3 regions of the Acidovorax sp. SRI_002 genome follow, and region 1 is predicted to be linked to each of the others. Evidence: predicted binding sites of a transcription regulator. Region 1 holds the regulator's gene; each other region holds the start of a gene.

Region 1 (7,976 bases):
GACCAGGCTCAGGGCTGTCAGGGAGAGAAGCTTGTTCATAGGGGCTCCAGTAGAGTGTGGCATCTGACGCAACCTGCGTCGGATTGCCCGATTACAACGTATGCCCTGGAGACGGGGCTGACACGCCGCAGGCCAGGCCATGATTCTTTACGATCTGTTGCGTACTGGCTGCGCAGGGCTGCTTTGGCGGTGCTGGCGGCATGCTCGGTGAGCGCCCCGGCCCGGCCCCGTAAAATCCGCCGATGCTCACAGCCAAAAATGAATTGCTCGCTGCGCTTGCAGCCGAGCTGGAAGTCCTGTCCCCTGGCGCTGGCGCCAAGGCGGCGTTTGAATCCCCCAAGGTGGCGGCCCATGGCGACTTCGCCTGCACCGCCGCCATGCAACTGGCCAAGCCGCTCAAGCTCAATCCCCGCGCCTTGGGTGAACAGCTCAAGGCCGCACTGGAGGCCACGCCAGCCTTCACCCGCTGGGTGGATGCCATTGAAATCGCCGGACCGGGCTTTCTGAACATTCGCTTGAAGCCCGCCGCCAAGCAGGAAATCGTGCGCGAGGTGCTGGCCGCTGGCGAGCGTTTCGGCTATCAACCCGACAACGGCCAGCGCGTGCTGGTCGAGTTTGTCTCGGCCAACCCCACCGGCCCCCTGCACGTGGGCCACGGCCGCCAAGCGGCTCTAGGCGATGCCATCTGCAACCTGTTCAGCACCCAGGGCTGGAAGGTGCACCGCGAGTTCTATTACAACGACGCGGGCGTGCAGATCGATACGCTGACCAAGAGCACGCAGCTGCGCGCCAAGGGCTTCAAGCCCGGCGACGACTGCTGGCCCACCGACAGCGACAACCCGCTGGCCAAGAACTTCTACAACGGTGACTACATCGCCGACATTGCCGAGGCCTTCAAGGCCAAGGCCACGGTGAAGGCCGACGACCGCGAGTTCACGGCCAACGGCGACGTAGAGGACTACGACAACATCCGCCAGTTCGCCGTGGCCTACCTGCGCAACGAGCAGGACAAGGACCTGCAGGCGTTCAACCTGCACTTTGACGAGTACTACCTGGAGTCCAGCCTGTACACCAGCGGCCGCGTCGAGGCCACGGTGAACAAGCTCGTCGCCAATGGCAAGACCTACGAGCAAGATGGCGCGCTGTGGCTGAAAAGCACGGACTACGGCGACGACAAGGACCGCGTCATGCGCAAGCAGGACGGCTCCTTCACCTACTTCGTGCCTGATGTGGCGTACCACATCGCCAAGTGGGAGCGTGGCTTCACGAAGGTCGTCAACATCCAGGGCACGGATCACCACGGCACCATTGCCCGCGTGCGTGCCGGGCTGCAAGCGGCCGACGTGGGCATTCCGCAGGGCTACCCTGACTACGTGCTGCACACGATGGTGCGTGTGGTCAAGGGTGGTGAAGAGGTCAAGATCAGCAAGCGCGCAGGCAGCTATGTCACGCTGCGCGACCTGATCGAATGGACCAGCAAGGACGCCGTGCGTTTCTTCTTGCTCTCCCGCAAGCCCGATACCGAGTACACCTTCGACGTGGACCTGGCCGTGGCGCAGAACAACGACAACCCCGTGTACTACGTGCAGTACGCGCATGCCCGCATCCAGTCGGTGCTGCGCGCTTGGCAAGAGGCTGGCGGTGGCGACGTGGCTTCGCTGCACGATATTGATCTGTCGGCTCTCGAAGGCCCACAGGCCCAGGCGCTGATGCTGCAGCTGGCCAAGTACCCCGAAATGCTCACGGCTGCGGCCGACGGCGAAGCCCCGCACGATGTGACCTTCTACCTGCGCGACCTTGCCGCCAGCTACCACAGCTACTACGACGCCGAGCGCATCCTGGTGGACGACGAGGCCGTGAAGAAGGCTCGCCTGGCGCTGGTCGCCGCCACCGCGCAGGTATTGCACAATGGCCTGGCCGTGCTGGGCGTGTCGGCTCCAACCAGAATGTAAGCAGTCACTATGAAGAAACAACAGACGGGCGGGACCATCGTCGGCTTTATCGTTGGGGTCATCGTGGGCCTGGGCGCTGCCTTGGCTGTGGCGGTGTACGTGACCAAGGTGCCGGTGCCCTTCCTCAACAAGGGCAATGGCCGGGGCGTGGACATGGACGCCGCCGAGACCCAGAAGAACAAGAACTGGGATCCCAATTCGCCTTTGTATGGCAAGAATCCGGCTCGCCCGGCAGCCCCGCCCGCTGTGGCTGCCTCGGCGCCCACCCCAGCCGCGCCGGATGCGCGGGCTGTGGCATCGGCGCCCGCACCCAAGCCCGCTGCCAGCAAGCCCGAGGCCAAGGCTGAAACCAAGCCCGGCGCCGACCCGCTGGGCGATCTGGCCGTGGCCAAGGCTGCTGCCAAGGGCAATCTGGACCCGTTCGACTACTTTGTCCAGGCCGGGGCTTTCCGCACCCAGGCGGACGCCGATGCGCAGCGCGCCAAGCTGGCCATGCTGGGCTGGGAGGCCCGCGTGAGCGAGCGTGAGCAAAATGGCCGGGCGGTGTTCCGCGTGCGTGTGGGGCCGTTCACCAAGCGCGACGACGCCGAGCAGCTCAAGGAGAAGCTCGATGGCGCCGGTCTGGAGTCGGCGCTGGTGCGCGTGCAGCGCTGATGCGCCAAGCTTCGGGAGGCTGAACTTTTTGCGGGGGCATGGCTCACATCCCCCAGACCTGTAACAGGAGAGTCTTTGTCATGAAACGCCGTGAGTTTTCTTTGTCCGCCGCCTCGGCGGTTGCCGCTTCCGCCCTGACGTTGCCAGTGGCCACCCCCGCGCTGGCTCAGGCCCGCCAGTTCAAGGAGGGCAAGGACTTCCGGCGGCTGGACAAGCCGGTAGCGCCCGACGCGCCTGCGGGCAAGGTCGATGTGATCGAGTTCTTCTGGTACAGCTGCCCCCACTGCAACGCCTTTGAACCCGCGCTCGACGCCTGGGTCAAGGCCGCCCCCAAGGACCTCTCCGTCCGTCGTATGCCCGTGGCCTTCAACGCGAGCTTTGTGCCCCAGCAAAAGTTGTACTACGCCCTGGAAGGCATGGGCAAGCTCGAAGCCCTGCACGCCAAGGTGTTCCGCGCCATCCATGTGGAAAAGCAGAAGCTGGCCAAGGACGACGAAATTTTTGCCTGGGTGGCCCAACAGGGTGTGGACGCCGCCAAGTTCAAGGAAATCTACACCTCGTTCAGCGTGTCCAACCAGGTTCGCCGTGCTTCGCAACTGCAGGACGCCTACGGTGTGGAGGGCGTGCCCTCGATGGGTGTGGCGGGCAAGTTCTACACCGATGGCACCATGGCGGGCAGCATGCAAAACGTGCTGCAGGTGGTGGAACATCTGGCGACAGTGGCCCGCAAAGGCTGACGGTTTTCGCCCGGCCGCCGGTTCCCATTGGCAAAAGCCCGCACATGCGGGCTTTTTTCATGGAGGAACGCGACGGGGTGGCTACAATGATTGCAAGATTCGTGCCCTATGAACCATCGCCTCCTTCCGATCCTCCTGCTCGCGGCCCTGGCCTGCACCTTCGGTGTGGCCCATGCCGAAAAGGCCGACCGCGCCAAGCCCATGAACATTGAGGCGGACGCTTTGCGCCATGATGAGCTCAAGCAAACCAGCGTGTTCTCTGGCCGCGTGGTCATGACCAAGGGCTCCATCGTGCTGCGTGGCGCGCGGCTGGATGTGCGCCAGGATGCCGATGGCTACCAGTACGGTGTGGTCACGGCTGAGCCCGGCAAGCGCGCCTTCTTCCGGCAAAAGCGCGACACCCTGCCGGGAGCACCCGATGAGTTCATCGAAGGCGAGAGCGAAGTCATCGAGTACGACGGCAAGGCCGACAACGTGCGCTTCATCACCCGTGCCGAGTTGCGCCGCTACCGGGGCGCTGTGCTCAGCGACGAGATCACCGGCGCCGTGATTGTCTACAACAACCTGACCGACGTGTTCTCCGTGGACGGAAAGCGCACCGCCACCAACGCTGCGGGCGATGCCCCCGCGCCGGGCAGCCGCGTGCGCGCCGTGCTGGCCCCCAAAGATCCACCGCCCGCTGCGGCGGCCCCCGAGGCGGCGTCCCCGGCCTCAGCCCCGGCGCTGCGCCCCAGCAACAGCCTTGGCGGCGGCGCCAAGTGAGTGGGCCCGCTGTGAGTACCGGTCCTGACACTCAGGCGGGTAGCCGCCTGGGGCCTGATTCCCAGGCGGGCAGCCGCCTGGAGGTGCAGCACCTGGCGAAGTCTTATGGCAGCCGCAAGGTCGTCAAGGACGTTTCGCTGGTCGTGCAAAAAGGTGAGGTCGTGGGGCTGCTCGGCCCCAACGGCGCGGGCAAGACCACCTCGTTCTACATGATCGTGGGCCTGGTGCGCAGCGACGAGGGAGACATCCGCATCGACGGCCAATCGGTGGCCCACATGCCCATCCACCGGCGCTCGCGCCTGGGCCTGTCGTACCTGCCTCAGGAAGCCTCGATCTTTCGCAAACTCACGGTCGAAGAGAACGTGCGCGCCGTGCTGGAACTGCAGCGTGGTGATGACGGCCAGCCGCTCTCGCGCGACGCCATCGAGGAGCGCCTGACGGCCCTGCTGCAGGAGCTGCGCGTGGACCACCTGCGCGCCTCGCCCGCCATGGCCCTGTCCGGCGGCGAGCGCCGCCGCGTCGAGATTGCCCGGGCCCTGGCTACACAACCGCGTTTCATCCTGCTGGACGAGCCCTTTGCCGGCATCGACCCCATTGCCGTGATCGAGATCCAGCGCATCATCGGCTTCCTGAAGGCGCGGGGCATTGGTGTGCTCATCACCGACCACAATGTGCGCGAAACCCTGGGCATCTGCGACCACGCCTTCATCATCAGCGATGGCCGCGTGCTCGCGCAGGGCACGCCGTCCGAGATCGTGGACAACGCCGAGGTACGACGTGTTTACCTTGGCGAACACTTCAGGATGTGATGAAGCCTGGACTCTCGCTGCGCGTCTCGCAGCATCTTGCATTGACCCCCCAGCTTCAGCAGTCCATTCGGCTGCTGCAGTTGTCCACGCTCGAACTCTCGCAGGAAGTCGAGCAGATGCTCGACGAAAACCCGTTCCTCGAACGCAATGCCGACGAAGCTCCGCGCGAGGAGTTTGGCCTGGAAGCCGCCGACACGCCCGCGCAGCCCGATGAGTACAGCGCCGATGATGCTATATTTTCAGGAGCTATCAGCGCAAGCAGCACAAGCGCTGAAGGCCAAAATGATGCTGAAGCACCGAGTGCTGGCGCTGACGAGCCTGACTGGAGCGGTGACGGCACGGTAGAAATGGCGCCCAACGACGCGGAGTGGGGCGGGGATGCGCCCGCCCGCAACCGCAACGACTCCGAAGGCGACGAGGCCGACGCCACCGAGCTGGCCCGTTCGCATGAATCGCTGACCGCCTTTTTGCACCGTCAGGCGCTGGCGCTGCGCTTGTCCGAGATCGACCGCGCCGCGCTGCGTTTTCTCATTGAATCGCTCAACGACGACGGCTACCTCGAAGAGCCGCTGGAAGAGCTGGCCATCAGCCTGGCCGGGCCGGACGACCTGGAGCAAATCGAAGAGCTGGTGCACCGCTTCACCGTGGCCCAGCGCCTGCTGCAAAGCCTGGAGCCCACCGGCGTGGGTGCGCGCAACCTGGCCGAATGCCTGACGCTGCAGCTCACGGCGCTGGCTGCCGACGAGGACAGCGATGCTGACCCCGACACGGTGCAGACCGCGCTGCGCATTTGTCAGCAGCCGCTGGAGATGCTGGCCCGCCGCGACATCCGCCGCCTGACGCAGCTGTGTGGCGACGGCGAAGAGCGCACTCGCGCCGCCATGGCGCTGATCGCTCGCCTGGAGCCCCGCCCCGGCCGTCGCTTTGCCGACGTGGAGCGCAACATCATCATTCCCGATGTCATCGTGCGCAAAGCCGGGCGTGCCAATGGACGCGATGGCCAGCACAACTTCATCGTCAGCCTCAACCCCGATGTGATGCCGCGCCTGCGCGTGCACGACATTTATGCTGGCGCCCTGCGCGGCCACAAGGGCGGCGAGGGTCACCAGGGCATGCAGCAGCGCCTGCAGGAGGCGCGCTGGTTCATCAAGAACATCCAGCAGCGCTTTGACACCATCCTGCGCGTCTCGCGCGCCATCGTGGAGCGGCAAAAAAGCTTCTTCACCCACGGCGAGTTGGCCATGCGCCCGCTGGTGCTGCGCGACATCGCCGACGAACTGGGCCTGCACGAATCCACCATCAGCCGCGTGACCACCGCCAAATACATGGCTACGCCAATTGGCACGTATGAGCTGAAGTACTTCTTTGGCTCCGGCCTTGGCACCGAGACGGGTGGCAATGCATCCAGCACCGCCGTGCGCGCCCTTATCAAACAGTTTGTGGCCGCAGAAAGCCCCGCCAAGCCGCTGTCCGACAGCCAGATCGCCGAGATGCTCAAGGAGCAGGGCATCGAGTGCGCACGCCGCACCGTGGCCAAGTACCGCGAAGCGCTCAAGATCGCGCCGGCCAACCTGCGCAAGGCGCTGTAGGTACCCCGGTTGGGGGCGCATGGCTCGCCCTGTTTGAATTTTTCGTTTTTCTATCCGCCACCCCACCATGGCCCGCATCGTCTTCGACCTCCCCCCGCACTTCGGCTTTGCCACCGAGCTGCAGATCTACATCAGCCACGTCAACCAAGGCGGGCACCTGGACAACGCGCAACTGCTGAGCCTGGTCTCTGAAGCGCGGGTGCGCTTCTTCCAGTCGCTGGGCTACCCCGAGGCCGACGTGGGCGGGCTGTCCATCGTGGTCGGCGACATCGTGGCGCAGTACAAGTCCGAAGGTTTCCACGGTGAAACCATGCGCGTGGAGATGGCGCCTGCGGACTTCAACCGCTATGGGTTTGACCTGGTCTTTTGCATGACCGAGAAGACCTCAGGCCGCGAGGTGGCGCGCGGCAAGATCGGCATCGTCTTCATCGGCAAGGCCGACCGCAAGGTGGCGCCGATCCCCGAATCCATCCGCCAATTGCTGCTGGCCCGCGCGGGAACGCCGGATTCCCACGCATTGTCTGAGCGCGTATCCTCCCCATCGACATGAACCAACTCCAACTTTTTCTCCCCTGCGCCGCTGGTGTGGAGGGCTTTCTGGCCGACGAGGTGCATGGCATCACCGGCCTCACGGGGCAAGACCTGCTGGTCGGCCGCGGCGGCGTGCTGCTGCGCGCCTCGTGGCGCGAGGCGCTGCTGCTCAACCTGCACAGCCGCCTGGCCCAGCGCGTGCTGGTGCAGTTGGCGCACCGCCCGTACCGCTCCGAGAACGATCTCTATGCCATGGCCAGCGACGTGGCCTGGGAAATCTGGTTCACCACGCGCCAGACCTTCAAGGTCGAGGTGACCGCCCAGCACAGCCCGCTGCAGAGCCTCAACTTCGCAGGTCTCAAGGTCAAGGACGCCGTGGCCGACCGCTTTCGCGCCAAAAGCGGGGTGCGCCCCGACGTGAACACCCAGTGGCCCGATGTGCGCATCCACCTGCACCTGACCACCGACGAGGCCACGATCTACATCGACACCTCGGGCGAGCCGCTGTTCAAACGCGGCTGGCGCGAAGACAAGGGCGATGCGCCACTGAAAGAAACCCTGGCCGCCGCCATGATTGCCGCCAGCGGCTGGGACCCGCATGGCGACAACCCCCAGCCCCTGTACGACCCCTGCTGCGGCAGCGGCACCATCGTGATCGAGGCCGCGCAGATCGCCTGCCGCATTCCGGCCGGCATGCTGCGGCGTTTTGCGTTCGAGAAGCTGCTGCCGTTCCAGGCCCATGTCTGGGATGCTATTAAAAAAGAAGCTGAAAGCGCAATACAGACAAGCGCTGTGCCCCTGTTTGGCAGTGATGTGGCCTTCCGCATGGTCGATTTTGCGCAGCGCAATGCTGAGCGCGCAGGCGTGGCCGATGCCGTGCAGCTGCGCGGCGGCGACGCCCTGCAGCGCATGCCGCCCTGCGAGCAGCCCGGCGTGATGCTG
Region 2 (7,976 bases), on a different contig from region 1:
CTCTGGTTTGACAACGCATACCTTGCTTGCCGATCCGCGCGTGAAGTCAGTTGATACGATTGAGATTGAGCAGGCGATGGTGGATGGGGCGCGCGCCTTCGGGCCCCGTGTGGCACGTGCCTATACAGATCCGCGCTCCAATGTGGTGATCGATGACGCAAAAGCCCACTTTTCCGGACAACGCCGGAAGTTCGATCTCATCATCTCCGAGCCTTCTAATCCGTGGATTAGCGGAGTGGGAACCCTTTTTTCTAAAGAGTTTTATAAGTTTGTGCCGCAACACCTGACGGAGAACGGCCTTTTCGTCCAGTGGGTGCAGCTTTATGAGATTAATGACGAGCTCGTAGGCTCAGTGCTGCAGGCGCTTACCCCCGCTTTTTCTGACTATGCCGCCTGGATTTCCAACCACTCCGACCTGATCATCGTTGCCAGCCCACACGGTAAGCTACCTAAGCTGGATTTCGGGCGCTTGGCGCCTGAACTGCAAAACGAGTTGGCAGCGCAGGGCGTCACTAAAGTGGAGCATCTGGCCTTCCGGCAGGTGGCAAATGCTCCCTTGCTACGCGCCTTTGCCTCTGCCCATTCCACTCTGCCGCCGAATTCCGATTTTCTCCCTGTGCTGGGCTTGAAAGCTCCGCAGACACGTTTCCAGATGACGGCAGCCCAATCTATGCTGACCCTGCCTTTCATGAACTCCACCTTGCTGGATGCCATGGGAACGCGCTCTCCTATGCCATCCAATGTGAGCTTGCCAGATTTCACACACTTCCCTGCGGAAGAAGCAACGAAAAAAGCACGCTCTTTGGCAGAAGAAATGCGTGGCACCTCCCTCAGTGGGAGCCATCCCGGTGCCGTGCTTTTGAAATCGATGAGCGGGCCAGATTGCTGGGCGTTTCGGCAGGATGCGGATGCCCGCGCGCGCTGGTCCAACCAAGTGCGCGCGCTCTACGACGTGACACTGCAGTTCCTGCCCCCCGATTTGCTCCAGGGCGTATGGGTTGCGCCAGCCTGGCAGCGCTGCACCACTCTTGGACCTGATTTTCAGCGGGTACTGGACATGATAGCCAGTCACGCCCGGCGCGACTACGTCGCGATGGAACGCCTGGGGCGGGAGTGGCTAACAAACAAGCCGAGCCAGGGCAACGCTTTCCTTCGCCGGGACTTTGATCCTGTTGCGCTGTCAGGTCTGTTGCTCGCCCTCGTACATCAGCAGCGTTGGGGCGACATCGAGGCCGCGCTTGATCAATACCGCGCCGTTCCCGCACCCGACCAAGAACACCGCGCCCAGCGCGAGCTCATCGCGGCACTCGCACGCACTCAGAAGAATCCGTCCAGCGGAATGTAGCTGACGAGGGCTGCGGTAGCTGGGTCGATAAGCACCACCCAATCCGCAGTCCTACGGCCGACCAATGGCAACCAGAGCAATGGCGCATTTCGATTGCCGGCAGCGCGCTCGACGGCCGCATCGATGAGTGCCACGTCCAGCGGGTAGCGGGCGCGCAACGCCTGCAGTGGCCGAGCGCGCTCCAGTACGTCAGCCCGGCTCAAAGCAAAATCCTGCCAGCGCACTGGCCGCTGAGCGGCATCCACTCCCTGGAGCGCGGCTTGCACGCTCGCTGTCTTGGCCTCCAACTCTAGAGCTTCCGGCTTGGTGAGGCCCATCAATCGCGGCGGCTGCAGGTTCCACGGCGTAAACCATTCGGTACCTACCGCCTGTGACAACTCCTCTTCAGGCACGTCTGCGTGGCTGATAACGCGAAATCGGTCAACCTCGAACACCACGGCCAAGGGCCGCGCCTGGGCCAGGGCATGCACACCATAGCCAAGAGCGCCAAGTTGCAGGCATACGATCAGTGACGCATCAACGGCCAATGCACGACCGGACTTGCCAGGCCGAATCAGCAGCCAAGTGAGCAGCGGCCCGCAGACTACGTCCACGCCCAATATCCACCAGAACAGGCGCATGCCACCACCCATCTGGTGGTGCGGCGTGGGAAACCAGAAGCCATACACCAGCAACCCTAGTCCCAAAGCCAACAATAGCGACAGCCCCAAATGCCAGAGCGGCAGCCACTGCAGTCGTCGGGAGTAGTTCAAGCGGGAAAAGAAAGAATTCAAGGCAACGCTGCTTTTCATGGTGAATAGAAAGAGGAAACTAGAATATGGTGATGCCCGCACTTACCGCAAGCTAGTCAAAAAAAAAGCGCCCGCAATGCGGACGCTTGAAGACTTATCTGTTTTTTGCCGCAGCGAGCGGCAAAAAACGTACCGCTTTACTCAACGGCACTCGGAAGGAGCGTACTTCGCAGGAAGAGTACCCAGCACCACGTTCTTGAGACTTCGCGCGGTTGCTGTGAGCGTTGTGTTGGAACCGCAGGCCCAGTCGATGGCTCCCTGAGCACCGGCAACGGGGACTACGCCGTTGACGTTGGGTGCAAAAGTGATGGTTTGGCCATTCAAGCCAGTAGGAATACCGTTTTTACCGTCTGCCTTGATTGCCACGGAGAAATTCCAAGGTGTCTTTGTGGCAGTGACAATGTCGTTCACGTACTTGGACTGCTTCTCGGCCGTTGCAACCTTTGCATATGCAGCTGCTGCGTTATCGAGACCCGTGATGCTGTCAGTCTGGAAGGCTTCGCTGTACAGCGACTTGACGGATGAACCGGCAATAACGGCTTCAGACACCTTGGCGCGAACCGTATAGTCTTGGTAAGCAGGCAGGGCCACTGCGGCCAAGATACCGATGATCGCCACGACGATCATCAGTTCAATAAGGGTGAAACCCTTTTGCATGAAACGCTTCATAAGAAACTCCTTGGGAGGTCAATTGCAATTGATAACCTGCAGAAGAATTCTTCAGGTTCATCAGATCCCAGCATCTTTCGTGCCATGTTGCATTCCTTCTAGGCGGCGGCGAGTGCTACGGCAAAGAGCCGTGAACTGACCACACGCGTAAAAATACAGAGCAAATTCCGCTATGAATGACATTTTTGCGCTGCCAAGAATGTCACCAATTGCATCCTCCTCGGATCATTGGAGCAAGATGGGGCCGTTCGGTCCCTGCGGCCCATCCAGATCCTCCCGCACATCTCAACCCTCGATCCAAATTATTTGTATAGCAATAAATCCAACGCCATTCAGCGCAAAAGCTGAATCAGAACGTTCAATTCTCACACCTAGACCACCAACTCTTGTCCTGCCTGCAGCCACCGTATGTCGTGGAGCGCGGCGAAGCCTCGTGGCGTGTACGCATCGAACTGCCGGATCTCCTCCATGATGAGCCCGGTTTCCGATGGCTTGGTGTGTGTGATGTAGATAGGGTAAGGCGCGCCCGGCCGTATGTTGGACAGTTCTTCGGCCAGGGTGGAGGGTGACAGATGTAGGCTGCGGCTGGCGAGGTCGCGCTCGCGGTTGCTGAAGGCGGTCTCGATGACGAGCATGGCTACGGGCAGAGCGTTAACGCGGACCCAGAAGGCGGGGTTGCGCTCGGTGTCGCCGCTGAACACCCACCAGCCGTTGCTGCCTTGGGCCGCAAAACCAACGGCGGGCACCGTGTGCACGGCGGGCAGGGCCTCCAGGATGGTGCCGTCGATGTCGATGCGCTGGCCGGCTTCGATGGAGCTAAAGCGCATGAAGGGCTGGGCGGGGGTGGGGATGGCGCTGAAGTCCGGCCAGATGATGTTGTTGAACACATGGGCCTTCAGCGCAGCAATGGTGCCGGGCAGGGCGTGGACCTGCACGGGGGTGCCGCGTAGAGACGAAACAGCGTCAAGCATCAGCGGCAGGGCCGCGATGTGGTCCAGGTGCGAATGCGTGAGAAACACATGGTCGACGCGGCGCATCTGCTCCAACGTGAGGTCGCCCACGCCGGTGCCGGCGTCGATCAGGATGCTGTCGTCAATCAGGAATGAGGTAGTCCGGCAATCTTTGGCAATGGCTCCGGAGCAACCCAGTACGCGAACCTTCATGAACCCGCCTTGTCCTATTGGTTGTTCATTGGCTTACTTGGTATCGAAACTGGTGGCGCTGTCCCACGCGGGATCGAAAGGCTGCCCTCGCAGGGCCTGCACGCGGTTGGCATACAGGCAATAGAGCGAGGAGTGCGGGGCGTTGTGCTGCAAGTCTGTCAGCAGTGTGCCGCATTGTGCCCAGTCCTGGGCACGATAGGCTTCGAGAAAGTGTTGCCAAGTGGATATTTCTGAGGTCCGCACGGGGGACAGTTTGCCTAGGGGGGACATTGGCGAGTAGATAACGACCGCCTGGGCCTTGCCCTTGACGCGCACGCGGTCGAGTTCCTGCCAGGCGAACTGGGGCACTCGGGCGTGGGTAGTTTCGCTCACCACGGTACGCACGCCATAGTGCTTGGACAGGCCTTCCAGGCGAGACCCCAAGTTCACCGCATCTCCGATGACCGTGTAACTGCGTCGGATGTCCGAACCCATGTCGCCCACGCACATGGTGCCGGTGTTAAGCCCTATGCCAATACCGATTTCCGGAAGCCCGCGCTCCCGGTGCAACAGGTTGATCTGCTCAACCGCACGCTCCATGTCCAGCGCTGCCTGCACTGCGAGTTGCGCGTGTTCTGCGGTTGGCACCGGCGCTCCCCAAAACGCCATGACGCAGTCCCCCATGTACTTGTCGATGGTGCCTCTGTGGCTGCGAATGATGTGGGTCAACTGGCTGAACACGTCGTTGAGCAGGGCTTGCAGCTGCAGGGGCTCCATCTGCTCTGACATGGCGGTGAACCCCCGCATGTCGCAGAACATGACGGTCAGTTCGCGGCTGGTGGCCTGCATGCTGTAGTTTTCGGGCTGCTTGACCATCTCGTCCACCAACTCGGGTGGCACGTAAGTGCCAAACAGTGCAGCCAGTTCCCGCTTGGATCGGCTTTCCACAAAGTAGCCGTAGACCATGTTGAGCGCGAATGCCAGTACCGCCATCACGATTACCGTCGCCAGTGGCATTGCCAAGCCTTGGGCGAGATAAAGCCACAGGTTGAGGCCTGCCAGCGCTGCAACCACCCCCAGGCTGAGAAGCACCGCGTAGGTGGCTGACAGCGCGGGCAGGGCGAGGGCCAGCAAAACACCTGCGCAGAGCAGTTGTGCAGCGTCAAAGCCCACCGCGTAGTCGGGTCGCACGATGCTTTTGCCATCGAGAAAGGCGGACAGCATATTGGCGTGGGTTTCCACGCCGGGATAGGTTCGGCCTACGGGGGTTACGCGCAGGTCGAGCAGACCGGGGGTTGTTGAGCCCACCAGAATCAGTTGGCCTTGCAGGTTGTTGGCAGGCAGTTTGCCCTCCAGTACATCCGACGCGGAAACATAGCGGAATGACCCTCCGCTCACGTCGCCGGGGCCGCGAAAGGGTATGAGTGTTGCTAGCCGGTCGTCTACAGGCAGCGCAAGTTCGCGGCCATCCTGGCGCAGCACGATGCTGTGCAAGGTGTCGTGGGTGCCTTGGGGGGCGGCGCTGACATAGTTGGGATGTACTTCCGGCAAGCCAAGCAGCGTGCGAAACATCGCAAGCGCCAAGGATTCGTAGTACTTTCCCTGGTGCTCCGCAAGGAGAGGAAGGGAACGGACAACGCCATCGTCATCGGTAACCGAGTTGAAAAAACCCGCAGCAGGCACAGCATTGGCCAGTTTTTCAATGTTGCTGCCGTATCCACCCCAGGAGGTGGCCCGCAATGCGAGACCACGAAGTCTTTCAGTGGGCAAGGCAGGAGGGGGTAGAACGCCTTTTGTTCTCCCGTCCCGGTCACTGGTGAAGTAGTAGCCTAGAACCGCAGGTCGGCCTTGCAGAGCGTGGGCAAAGAGTGCGTCGTAGTCAAGAGTGGGAGCCAGGCGCGCCAGTTGTTCCTTGAAGCCCGTCTGCGCCCGCAAAGGCCCTTTGGCCAAACGCTCCAGGTTTGCGAGACCCGAGCTTCCGTCTGCTTCCGCGAAGAGGACGTCAAACCCCACCAGCGCGACCTGTTGCCGTTCAAATAGCTCCTGCGTCAAAGCAGCAAGCTTGTCCCGTCCCCAAGGCCAATGCCCCACCCTATCAAGGCTTTTTTCGTCAATATCCACGATGACGATACGCTCATCCAGCGTACGCGGCATGGTCGCACGCAGCCGGGTGTCGTAGATGATGTTTTCGAGCCGCTCCAGCACCTGGAGATGAAGGGCGCCTGAAATGTGCAGCAGTGCAAACGCTAACGGAATCAGGGTGACTGCCGTGCGGCGAGCGTGCCGTCGGAACAGATGCAAGAGTCTGGATTGCATGGGTTCCGGCGACAAGGTCGGCAGATAAATTGCCAGATGGGGCGCGAGGCCCGGGTGCGGCCGTCAGCTTTGTTCGAACTGCATTTCCGTACCTGCCAACTCCAGCCGATCACCGTGTTTGAGAGGTACAGGAGATGTGCCGATGGAAGCACCATTGAGCAGAGGCATGTCGGGGCCCTCGACATGGGCCAGCACAAAGCCCTGATGCCGCTTGGTAATGGAGGCCACAGCAACGCCAGGTTTGCCGATGGTGGTAACCACCTTTTGCAGCGACACTTCCCGCCCCGCAGCGGCACCAGACATCACACGGATGACCCCGGAGATGGGCGGGGCAGTGGCAGCACCCAGCGGGGCAGGCCGGGATGCCGTGCCCAACGGAGGCACCATTCCCGGTTTGAAGATCATGGTCTTCTCGAAGTTTTGCCCTTCAGCCTCGTGCATGAAACGGATCTTGTACTTGCCCACCTCAACGGTGTCGCCATTGCGCAGTTCCTGGCGCTTGACAGCCTTGGCGTTGACGTAGGTGCCGTTGGTGCTCCCCAGGTCTTCAATTTCCACATCCTGGCCTGCCATGTGAATGACGGCATGTTCGCCGCTCACGGCGAGGTTATCGATCACGATGTCGTTGTAAGGGCGGCGGCCGAGCGTAGTGCGCTCTTTGGTCAGTTGCACTTCCTTGATGACAACCCCGTCGATTGAAACGATCATTCTGGGCATGATCCACTCCTGATGTGATGAGTAATTGTTGTAGTCGGCGCCACTTACGCGGCCCCTAGCAATCGGGACATAAGGCCGCGTTTCTTGCCCCCCGCAGCCGCTTGCACCAGCAGTACGCTGACGTTATCACGCCCACCGTTCGCATTGGCAGTGTCGATGAGCAATGTGGCTTTTTCCTCCAAAGGCAGTGGTGTTCGCACCAGTTCCGCCAAGTCAGAGTCAGCGACCATGTCCGTGAGGCCGTCTGAACACATTAGGAACAAGTCATTGGGGGCCACCTGAAACTCGTTGACTTCCATCATGACATTGGGCTCTACGCCCAGCGCACGGGTAACGAGATTGCGGTTGGACGACAGCGCGGCTTGCTGCGCTGTAAGCAGGCCGGCATCAACCTGTTCCTGGAGCCAGGAGTGGTCACGTGTGATCTGCTGCAGGGTGCCATCGCGCAGGCGATAGCAGCGGGAGTCGCCAATATGTCCGAGGATGAGGCGGCTGCCGTGGAAAACCCCGACCACCAGGGTGGTGCCCATTCCCGCATATTGGGGGTTGGAAAGCGAGGCACCCAGAATGGCATGGTTGGCGTTCTCGACGCAGATCTCCAGGGCTCGCCGCACGTCGGTCGATTGGGGAGTGCTGCCGGCCTGCCCCAACCAGCGGGCCATCTCGGTGCGGATGAACGTGGTGGCCATGCCGCTTGCCACTTCACCAGCGTTGTATCCGCCCATGCCATCGGCGAGGATGGCGACCTGAGCATCCCGGTCGACCGCCACCGCATCTTCATTGTTGGTGCGCACGCGGCCTTTGTCGGTGCGTGCGAAAAATTCGTAGGTCATGGATGTTGGGGCGAGCGTCATCGGGCGCCTGAAATCGGCGGGGATGCCGCGCCCCGCCCAGCGGGTTGCTCCATCACGGTTCTCTGAAAATCCGCCATTTCATGCCCTGTTGCATCGCGGTCCGCATCATAGACGACTGCTCCCGGCTCCGGCGATCCCGCCT
Region 3 (7,976 bases), on a different contig from region 1:
GCGGTGGTTCCAGGGTTCGCCCACGCAGAAGCCATCCATGTTGCCCACGCGCATGTTGGCCACCATCTGGGGTGGCGGCACGGTGATCAGCTTGGCGCCCGACAGCGGGTTGATGCCGGCGGCGGCCAACCAGTAGTGCATCCACATCGCGTGGGTGCCGGTCGGGAAGGTGCCTGCGAAGGTGTACTCGCGCTTGTTGGCGGCCATGAACTTGGCCAGGGACGGGCCATCCACCGCGCCCTTGTCGGCCAGTGCCTTGGACAGCGTGATCGCCTGGCCGTTGTTGTTCAGGCTCATCAGCACGGCCATGTCCTTCTTGGGGCCGGCCGTGCCCATGTGCACGCCGTACACCAGGCCATACAGCACGTGGGCAAAGTCGAGTTCGCCATTCACCAGCTTGTCGCGCACACCGGCCCACGATGCTTCCTTGGTGGGGATGATGGTCACGCCATACTTCTTGTCAAAGCCCAGCACCGAGGCCATCACCACGCTGGCGCAGTCGGTCAGCGGGATGAAGCCGATCTTCACTTCCTTCTTCTCGGGGGCGTCCGAGCCCTGGGCATGCACCAAGGCGCGCAGGGCGGGGCTCACGCCCACGGCGCCCACGGTGGCGGCCTGCAGTACGGTGCGGCGGTTGAGGCTGGTTTTCAACAGATCGGTCATGGGGCGGTTCCTCGGTGCGTTAGAAAACAAAAAAGGCGTCCTCCCCTGGCCTGGTTGCATGCGCAAACGGGCTCGGAGAGGGACGCCTTTGTCCATGGCAAAGCCCATTGGGGGGCCTTGTGTCAGCACCGGCCCGCCATTGGGTCAGTGCTGTCAGTGGTGGGACCGTCTTTGGTCTTGCCAGGGTTAATGCAAGCAGCGTGCCAGCCTTTTTCATGCCGGCCTTGCTCCAATACAGCGCATAATCTGCTACCAAATTAGTAGCTGCTTGTGCTTATTTATTAAGCGGTAGCGGCCAGTTTGGCTTGAAAATTTGCGGAGATGGTGCGCGCGCAGAGTGCTGCACTGCATTTGTGCGGCGCACCATTTGGGGAGAAGCCGGTGGACCCGGGCGTGACCCAGGCGAGGGATGCCAAGCAAGGGCCGCCCCGCAGCGAGGGCATCGTCCCCCTTCCCGAATGGCGCAGCGATTCGAGAGAAGGGGGAAGGCGCACAGCGCCTCAGGGGGAAGTCACCTATTCAACCCAGCAGATCCATCACATCGAGCATGCGCTGGGCCACGTCCACCAGCTTGAGGCCCTTGTCCATGGCGGTCTTGCGCAGTTTCTCGTACGCGGCCTGTTCGCTCAGGCCCTGGCGCTGCATGAGCAGGCCCTTGGCGCGGTCGATGGTCTTGCGGTCTTTCAGTTCGGTCTTGGCGTCGGCCAGCTCGGCGCGCAGGGCCTGTTCGTGCTGGAAGCGCGCCATGGCCACGTCCAGGATGGGGCGGATGCGCTGGGGTGCCAGGCCCGCCACGATGTAGGCCGACACGCCCGCCGCCACCGCGTCCTTCACGTGCGAGGTGTCCTCATCGTTGGTGAACATCACGATGGGGCGCCGCTCGTCGCGCGTGGCCATCACCACATGTTCGAGCGCGTCGCGCGCCTCGCTTTCGGCGTCCACGATGATGAGGTCGGGCTGCAGCTGGGCGATGCGCTCGCTCAGGAAGACATCGGCAGGCAGGGTGGCCACCAGGTTGAAGTTGTTCTCCAGCAACCCAATGCGCAGCGCCCGCGACCGTTCCGCCTGAAGTACGGCGTGTTCGTCGGCGGGGTCGGCGACTGCCAGATCCGGGGCAACCACCACGATGCGCAGAGACTCGTTCATACCCAGGAGCATAAGCAATTTTTACGCCACAAAATGGTGCATCGAAGCGGTGCGTTCCGGGGCTGCAGGCTGGCAGCAGGTTGCGGCAGCTTCCAAGGCCTGAAACTTGCTAATAGTTTGTCGATGGGCAGGGCATACCCGATAGCAGCTACCCGGTCGCATCGCATATACATCTGGTCACATTGACCCATTCAAGAGGATTTGCATGAACAAGCACATTGACCGGCGGCGTATCTCTGCCGGCTTGGCCCTGACCACCGTGGCGGTATCCGCGCTGCTGGTGCTGACAGGCTGCAGCAAGGTGCCCGACACCATCAAGATCGGCGTGGCCCAGCCCCTCTCCGGCCCCTTGGGCGCGCTGGGGCAGGATTTGCTCAACGGCGTCAACCTGGCCGTGGCGGAACTGAACAAGGGTGGCTACACCGTGGACGGCAAGCGTGTGACGCTGGAGGTGGTGTCGGTGGACGACAAGGCCGACGCCGCCACCGGCAAGACCGTGGCGCAGCAGCTGGTGGACTCGGGCGTGGTGGCGGTGATCGGGCACCTGAATTCGGGGGTGAGCATTGAGACGGCTCCGATTTACGCCGCCAAGGACATCGCCCAGATCGCCATCTCCACCAACCCCAAGTTCACGCAACTCGGCTTCCCAACCACCTTCCGCATGGTGGCCAATGACACCTTGCAGGCGCGCGCTATCGGCTCGTTTGCCGCCACACAGCTGGGTGCCGCCCGCTACGCTGCGCTGGACGATGGCACGCCTTACGGCAAGGGCCTGGCCGACGGGGCTGCCGAGCAGCTCAAGGCTGAAAAGAAGGAAGTGGTGGTGCGCAAGTCGTTTGACGACAAGACGGTGGCTTTCGATGAACTGGCTGGCGAGCTGAAGGCCGCCAAGGTCGAGGTCATCGTGTCCACCCTCAACGACTTTCAGGCCCTGGCTCTGCTCGAAGCCCTGCGCAAGGTGGACCACACCAAGGTCAGCCTGCTGGGCGGGGACACCATCAAGACCACCGACATGACCAAGGCCATGGGCATGGTCGAAGGCGTCTACGCCACATCGCCCGTACTGGAAGCCAAGGAGTTCACCACCGGCAAGCCCTTCCTTGAAAAGTACATCGAGGCCTACAAGAAGCCCCCGGCCTATGGCGGCCACTACAGCTACGACAGCACCTATGTGCTGTCAGCCGCCATCCAGAAGGCCAAGTCGGCCGATCCGAAAGCGATCACCAAGGCCATGCACAGCATCAACGGCTATGCGCCCGTGATCGGCACCATGACCTGGGACGACAAGGGCGAACAGCGCTACGGCGCCGTGGGCGTGTATGAACTGCGCAGCGGAAGCTGGGAACTGCGCATGCGTTCGGACCGCTGGTAAGCAAGCCGCCGCGTCGGCAAGCGCCATCCATCCGCACAACCCCTGCTGGCGACTGCCAGCAGGGGTTTTTGCATCCGACCCTGAACGGGGCCGGGTTTTACACTCGGGGCATGAGTTTGCTGATCCTCGGTATTGAATCTTCGTGCGACGAAACGGGCGTGGCATTGGTCCGTTCCACGGGCAATGCCGTGCCCACGTTGCTGTCGCACGCGCTGCACAGCCAGATTGAGATGCACCAGGCCTACGGTGGCGTGGTGCCCGAGCTGGCCAGCCGTGACCACATCCGCCGCGTGTTGCCGTTGGCCACGCAGGTGCTGACCGAGTCCGGCCAGTCGCTGGCCGATGTGGACGTGGTGGCCTACACCCGCGGGCCGGGCCTGGCCGGTGCGCTGCTGGTGGGGGCGGGCGTGGCGTGCGCGTTGGGCGCTGCACTGGACAAGCCGGTGCTGGGCGTGCACCACCTGGAGGGGCACCTGCTGTCGCCCTTCCTCAGCGCCGACCCGCCTGAATTCCCTTTTGTGGCCCTGTTGGTATCAGGCGGTCACACCCAGCTGATGCGTGTGGACGGCGTGGGCCGCTACGAGATCCTGGGTGAGACCATTGACGATGCGGCTGGCGAGGCGTTCGACAAGTCCGCCAAGCTCATGGGCCTGGGCTACCCGGGTGGGCCAGCGCTCTCGCGCCTGGCTGAGCAGGGCGATGCCGCAGCCTTCAAGCTGCCGCGCCCGCTGTTGCACAGTGGCAACCTCGATTTCTCTTTTGCCGGGCTCAAGACGGCGGTGCTCACGCAGGCCAAGAAGCTGGGTGACGAACTGGAGGCACGCAAGGCCGACTTGGCCGCCAGCACGGAGGCTGCGATTGTCGAAGTGCTGGTGAAGAAGACGCTGGCCGCGCTCAAGCAGACCGGCCTGAAGCGCGTGGTGGTGGCCGGTGGTGTGGGGGCCAACCGGCACCTGCGCGCGCAGCTCAACACGTCCTGTGCCGCCGCCAAGGTGCGGGTGCACTACCCTGAGCTGCACCTGTGCACCGACAACGGCGCCATGATTGCCATGGCGGCGGCCATGCGGCTGCAGGCAGGGCAGCAGCAGGCCAACACCGACTACGCCTTTGACGTGAAGCCGCGCTGGCCGCTGGATGCGATCACGGTTTGATTATCTGAATAAAAAAGGCCGATACCGCCTGTCCAGCAAGCGTTAGCAGCTATCTTTTTTGATTTTCAAAAGGGGTAGTGGCGGGGTGTCGTCTGCACCGTGATCCAGCGCAACTCGGTGAACTCGCGCACGCCCGCCATGCCGCCAAAGCGGCCGTAACCCGAACTTTTCACGCCACCAAACGGCATCTGCCCTTCGTCGTGCACCGTGGGGCCGTTGATGTGGCAGATGCCCGACTCGATGCGCGCGGCCACGTTCCAGGCCTTGGCCACATCGCGGCTGAACACGGCGGAGGACAGGCCGAACTCGTTGTCGTTGGCGCAGGCAATGGCTTCCTCGACGCCGTTCACGCGCACCACGGGCTTGACGGGGCCGAACGATTCTTCGCGGTAGATGTCCATCTCGGCCGTCACATGGTCGAGCACCGTGGCCTGCATCAGCGTGCTGTCGCTCTTGCCGCCGCAGACCAGCGTGGCGCCCTTGGCCAGTGCGTCGTCGATGAGGGCGTTGCAGCGGTGCACGGTGGCCATGTCCACCACCGATCCCAGCACCACTGGGCCCTTGCGTGGGTCGCCCAGCGGCAGGGATTGGGCACGCGCGCCGAGCTTCGCCACAAACGCGTCGGCCACGGCGTTGTCCACGATGATGCGTTCGGTGGACATGCAGATTTGGCCCGAGTTGGCGAATGCGCCGAACACGGTGCCTGCGACAGCGGCGTCGATGTCCGCGTCATCCAGCACCAGCAGCGGGGCCTTGCCGCCCAGCTCCAGCACCACGGGCTTGAGGTACTTGGCGCAGGTCTGCGCAATGATGCGGCCCACCTTGGTGGAGCCGGTGAAGTTGATGCGGCGCACTGCCGGGTGGGCCACGATGGCCTCGACCACGGCGCCCGCATCGGCGGGTGCATTGGTCACGAAGTTCACCACACCGGGGGGCAAACCGGCCTCCTGCAGCGCCTCGATGATGAGGCCGTGTGTGGCGGGGCACAGCTCCGACCCCTTCAGGATCACCGTGTTGCCGCAGGCCAGCGGGGTGGCGATGGCGCGCACGCCCAGGATGACGGGTGCGTTCCACGGTGCAATGCCCAGCACTACGCCCGCCGCCTGGCGCACACCCATGGCCAGGCTGCCGGGCACGTCGGACGGAATCACTTCGCCTGCAATCTGCGTGGTCAGGGCGGCGGCTTCCTGCAGCAGGCCGGCAGCCAGGTGCACGTTAAAGCCCGCCCACATGCCCGAGGCGCCGGTCTCGGCCGCCATGGCCACCGCAAAGTCGGCCGTGCGGGCCTCCAGCGCATGTGCTGCCTTGAGCAGCAGCGCGCGGCGCGCGTTGGGCCCCAGGGCCGACCAGGCCGGGAAGGCCTTGGAGGCTGCGTCGGCAGCGGCCTTGGCGTCGGCCACGCTGGCAGCGGGTGCCGTGGTGGCGACCGAACCGTCCAGCGGGTTGCGACGCTCAAACGTGGCGCCGCCGGTGGCTTGCCCGCGCTCGCCGTTGATCAGCATGGAAATGGCAGTCATTGAAAGCTCCTGAAAAAGAACAGATAAAAAAGGGGGAAAGAGGTATTCAGGTCATGCCCAGGTAGGCTTGTCGAACCACGTCGGACTGCAGCAAGTCAGAGGCTGCGCCAGACGCCACGATGCGTCCTCGCTCCAGCACATAGCCGCGCTGCGCGATCTGCAGTGCCTTGCGCACGTTCTGCTCCACCATGAGCACGGTGACGCCCTGTGCGGCAATGCGCTGCACGATGGCGAGCAGCTCATCGACCATGCGCGGCGCCAGGCCCAGCGAGGGCTCGTCCAGCATCAGCAGGCGCGGGCCGCTCATCATGGCGCGGGCCACGGCGACCATCTGCTGCTCGCCGCCGCTCATGGTGCCGGCTAGCTGTGTGGCGCGTTCTTTGAGGCGGGGAAAGTCTTCAAACGCCTGGTGCAACCGCTCGGCGCGCACCCGCGACGGCACCAGCCAGCCGCCCAGCTCCAGGTTCTCGGTCACCGTCATCTGCGGGAACAACTGGCGACCTTCGGCGACCAGCGCCAGGCCGCGTTGCACGCAGGCCGTGGCGTTCATTGCAGGCACGGCCTGGCCGTCGAGCGTCACCGAGCCTTGGCGCGGCAGCAGGCCCGCCAACGCCTTGAGCAGCGTGGTCTTGCCCGCGCCGTTGGGGCCGACGATGACGGTGATGCCGGGCGCGGCTTCCAGTGTCAGGTCCTGCAGCACCTGAAAGCCGTGGTAGCCCGTGGTCAGGTTCTGCACGGTGAGGTGTGCGACGCTCATGCCGTGGCTCCTTCGCTGGTGGCTGTCATTTCGTCACCCAGATAGGCCTCGATCACATGGGGGTCGCGCACCACTTCCGCGGGCGTGCCGTCTGCAATCTTGCGGCCCTGGTGCAGAACCAGCACACGCTCCACGTACTTGAGCAGCGTGGTCACCGCATGCTCGATCCACACCACGGTCAGGCCCCAGTCATCGCGCAGGCGGCGGATGCGCTGGGCCATGGCATCGACCTCCGCTTCTGTCAGACCCGCAGCCACCTCGTCGAGCAACAACAGGCGCGGGCGTGTGCCCAGGGCCATGCCGATCTCCAGCAGGCGCTGCTGCGAAGGCGTCACGTCGGCGGCAGGGCGGTCGGCCAGGTGCGCCAGGCCCAGCATGGCCAGGATCTCGCCCTCGCTGCGCAGGCCCTCGGGCCCCTGGCGGTGGCGGCCTGCGAACTGCATGCCAAAGCGCACGTTGTCGCGCACCGTCATGTCGGGGAACACGCGTGGCGTCTGGAAGGTGCGGGCAATACCGTGGGCTGCATAGTGGTGCGGGCCCTTGCCGGTCAGGTTGTCGGCACCACAGTGCAGCGTGCCCGAGGTAGGCGGTTGCACGCCCGAGATGGCGTTGAAGAACGTGGTCTTGCCCGCACCGTTGGGGCCGATGATGCCGATCAGCTCGCCCGTGTGCAGCGTGGCGCTCACGCCATCCACGGCAGTCAGGCCGCCAAAGCGCACGGTCACGCTGTCAATGGTCAAAAGTGCTTCAGCCATGGTGTGCTCCCTCGGCAGGCTTGCGCCGTTGCCACAGTGTGGCCAGGCCATTGGGCAGGTACATCACGCACAAAATCAGCAGCAGGCCCAGCACCATCATGTAGCCGTAAGGCAGCTGCAGGCGCAGGGTTTCGGCCAGCAGGCTGAAAACGATGGCCGCCAGGATGGGGCCGCCAATGCTGGTCGCGCCGCCAATCAGTGCGATCAGCACGGTCTGGAAGCCGATGAAGGGGCTGAACACGGCTGCGGGCTCGATGTAGGTCCAGCGCACGGCCATGGCCGCGCCCACGGCGCCTGCAAAGGCGGCGGTGATGCCAAAGCCTGCGATCTTGGCCAGGCGCGTGTCCACGCCCAGCGTCTGGGCACGCTGCTCGTCGGCGCCGATGCCCGACAGCGCCAGGCCAAACCGGCTGCGCTGGATGGCAATGGCGGTGGCAATGGCCGCCGCCGCGATCAGCAGCACCGTGAGGTACACGGTCTCGTTGCTGGGCACCACCGTGAGCACGCGGCCCACGGTGCCCGACACCTGCTTTTCGACAAAGGTCACCGCGTGGCGGATCAGCTCCGTCATGCCAAAGGTCAGCACCGCAAAGTAGGTGCCGCGAAGGTGCAGCA

Evidence for each region. The regulator sigma-54, encoded in region 1, starts transcription at its own class of promoters, with help from an activator protein. The targets are predictions, from matches to a motif close to TGGCANGNAANCTGCTTT.
Region 2: AC2YJX_RS11085 (pilin) is a predicted target of sigma-54. The motif match lies at 2,873-2,890, and genes of this name have one in related genera.
Region 3: AC2YJX_RS16665 (ANTAR domain-containing response regulator) is a predicted target of sigma-54. The motif match lies at 1,821-1,838, and genes of this name have one in related genera.

The regions. Positions count from the first base shown of each region.
Region 1 is NZ_JBYCZW010000008.1:275,783-283,758, reverse strand. It holds gene AC2YJX_RS22365 (PsiF family protein) at 1-39, opposite strand, end outside; gene argS (arginine--tRNA ligase) at 243-1,952, shown strand; gene AC2YJX_RS22355 (SPOR domain-containing protein) at 1,962-2,606, shown strand; gene AC2YJX_RS22350 (thiol:disulfide interchange protein DsbA/DsbL) at 2,687-3,343, shown strand; gene lptA (lipopolysaccharide transport periplasmic protein LptA) at 3,452-4,105, shown strand; gene lptB (LPS export ABC transporter ATP-binding protein) at 4,117-4,914, shown strand; gene AC2YJX_RS22335 (RNA polymerase factor sigma-54) at 4,914-6,503, shown strand; gene AC2YJX_RS22330 (acyl-CoA thioesterase) at 6,571-7,053, shown strand; gene AC2YJX_RS22325 (THUMP domain-containing class I SAM-dependent RNA methyltransferase) at 7,050-7,976, shown strand, end outside.
Region 2 is NZ_JBYCZW010000003.1:643,900-651,875, forward strand. It holds gene AC2YJX_RS11075 (fused MFS/spermidine synthase) at 1-1,345, shown strand, start outside; gene AC2YJX_RS11080 (TfpX/TfpZ family type IV pilin accessory protein) at 1,318-2,136, opposite strand; gene AC2YJX_RS11085 (pilin) at 2,278-2,805, opposite strand; gene AC2YJX_RS11090 (3',5'-cyclic-nucleotide phosphodiesterase) at 3,177-3,968, opposite strand; gene AC2YJX_RS11095 (CHASE2 domain-containing protein) at 4,002-6,263, opposite strand; gene AC2YJX_RS11100 (FHA domain-containing protein) at 6,327-6,980, opposite strand; gene AC2YJX_RS11105 (Stp1/IreP family PP2C-type Ser/Thr phosphatase) at 7,025-7,813, opposite strand; gene AC2YJX_RS11110 (CHASE2 domain-containing serine/threonine-protein kinase) at 7,831-7,976, opposite strand, start outside.
Region 3 is NZ_JBYCZW010000005.1:502,019-509,994, reverse strand. It holds gene AC2YJX_RS16670 (CmpA/NrtA family ABC transporter substrate-binding protein) at 1-663, opposite strand, end outside; gene AC2YJX_RS16665 (ANTAR domain-containing response regulator) at 1,183-1,809, opposite strand; gene AC2YJX_RS16660 (branched-chain amino acid ABC transporter substrate-binding protein) at 2,015-3,181, shown strand; gene tsaD (tRNA (adenosine(37)-N6)-threonylcarbamoyltransferase complex transferase subunit TsaD) at 3,292-4,332, shown strand; gene AC2YJX_RS16650 (aldehyde dehydrogenase) at 4,398-5,849, opposite strand; gene AC2YJX_RS16645 (ABC transporter ATP-binding protein) at 5,896-6,606, opposite strand; gene AC2YJX_RS16640 (ABC transporter ATP-binding protein) at 6,603-7,361, opposite strand; gene AC2YJX_RS16635 (branched-chain amino acid ABC transporter permease) at 7,354-7,976, opposite strand, start outside.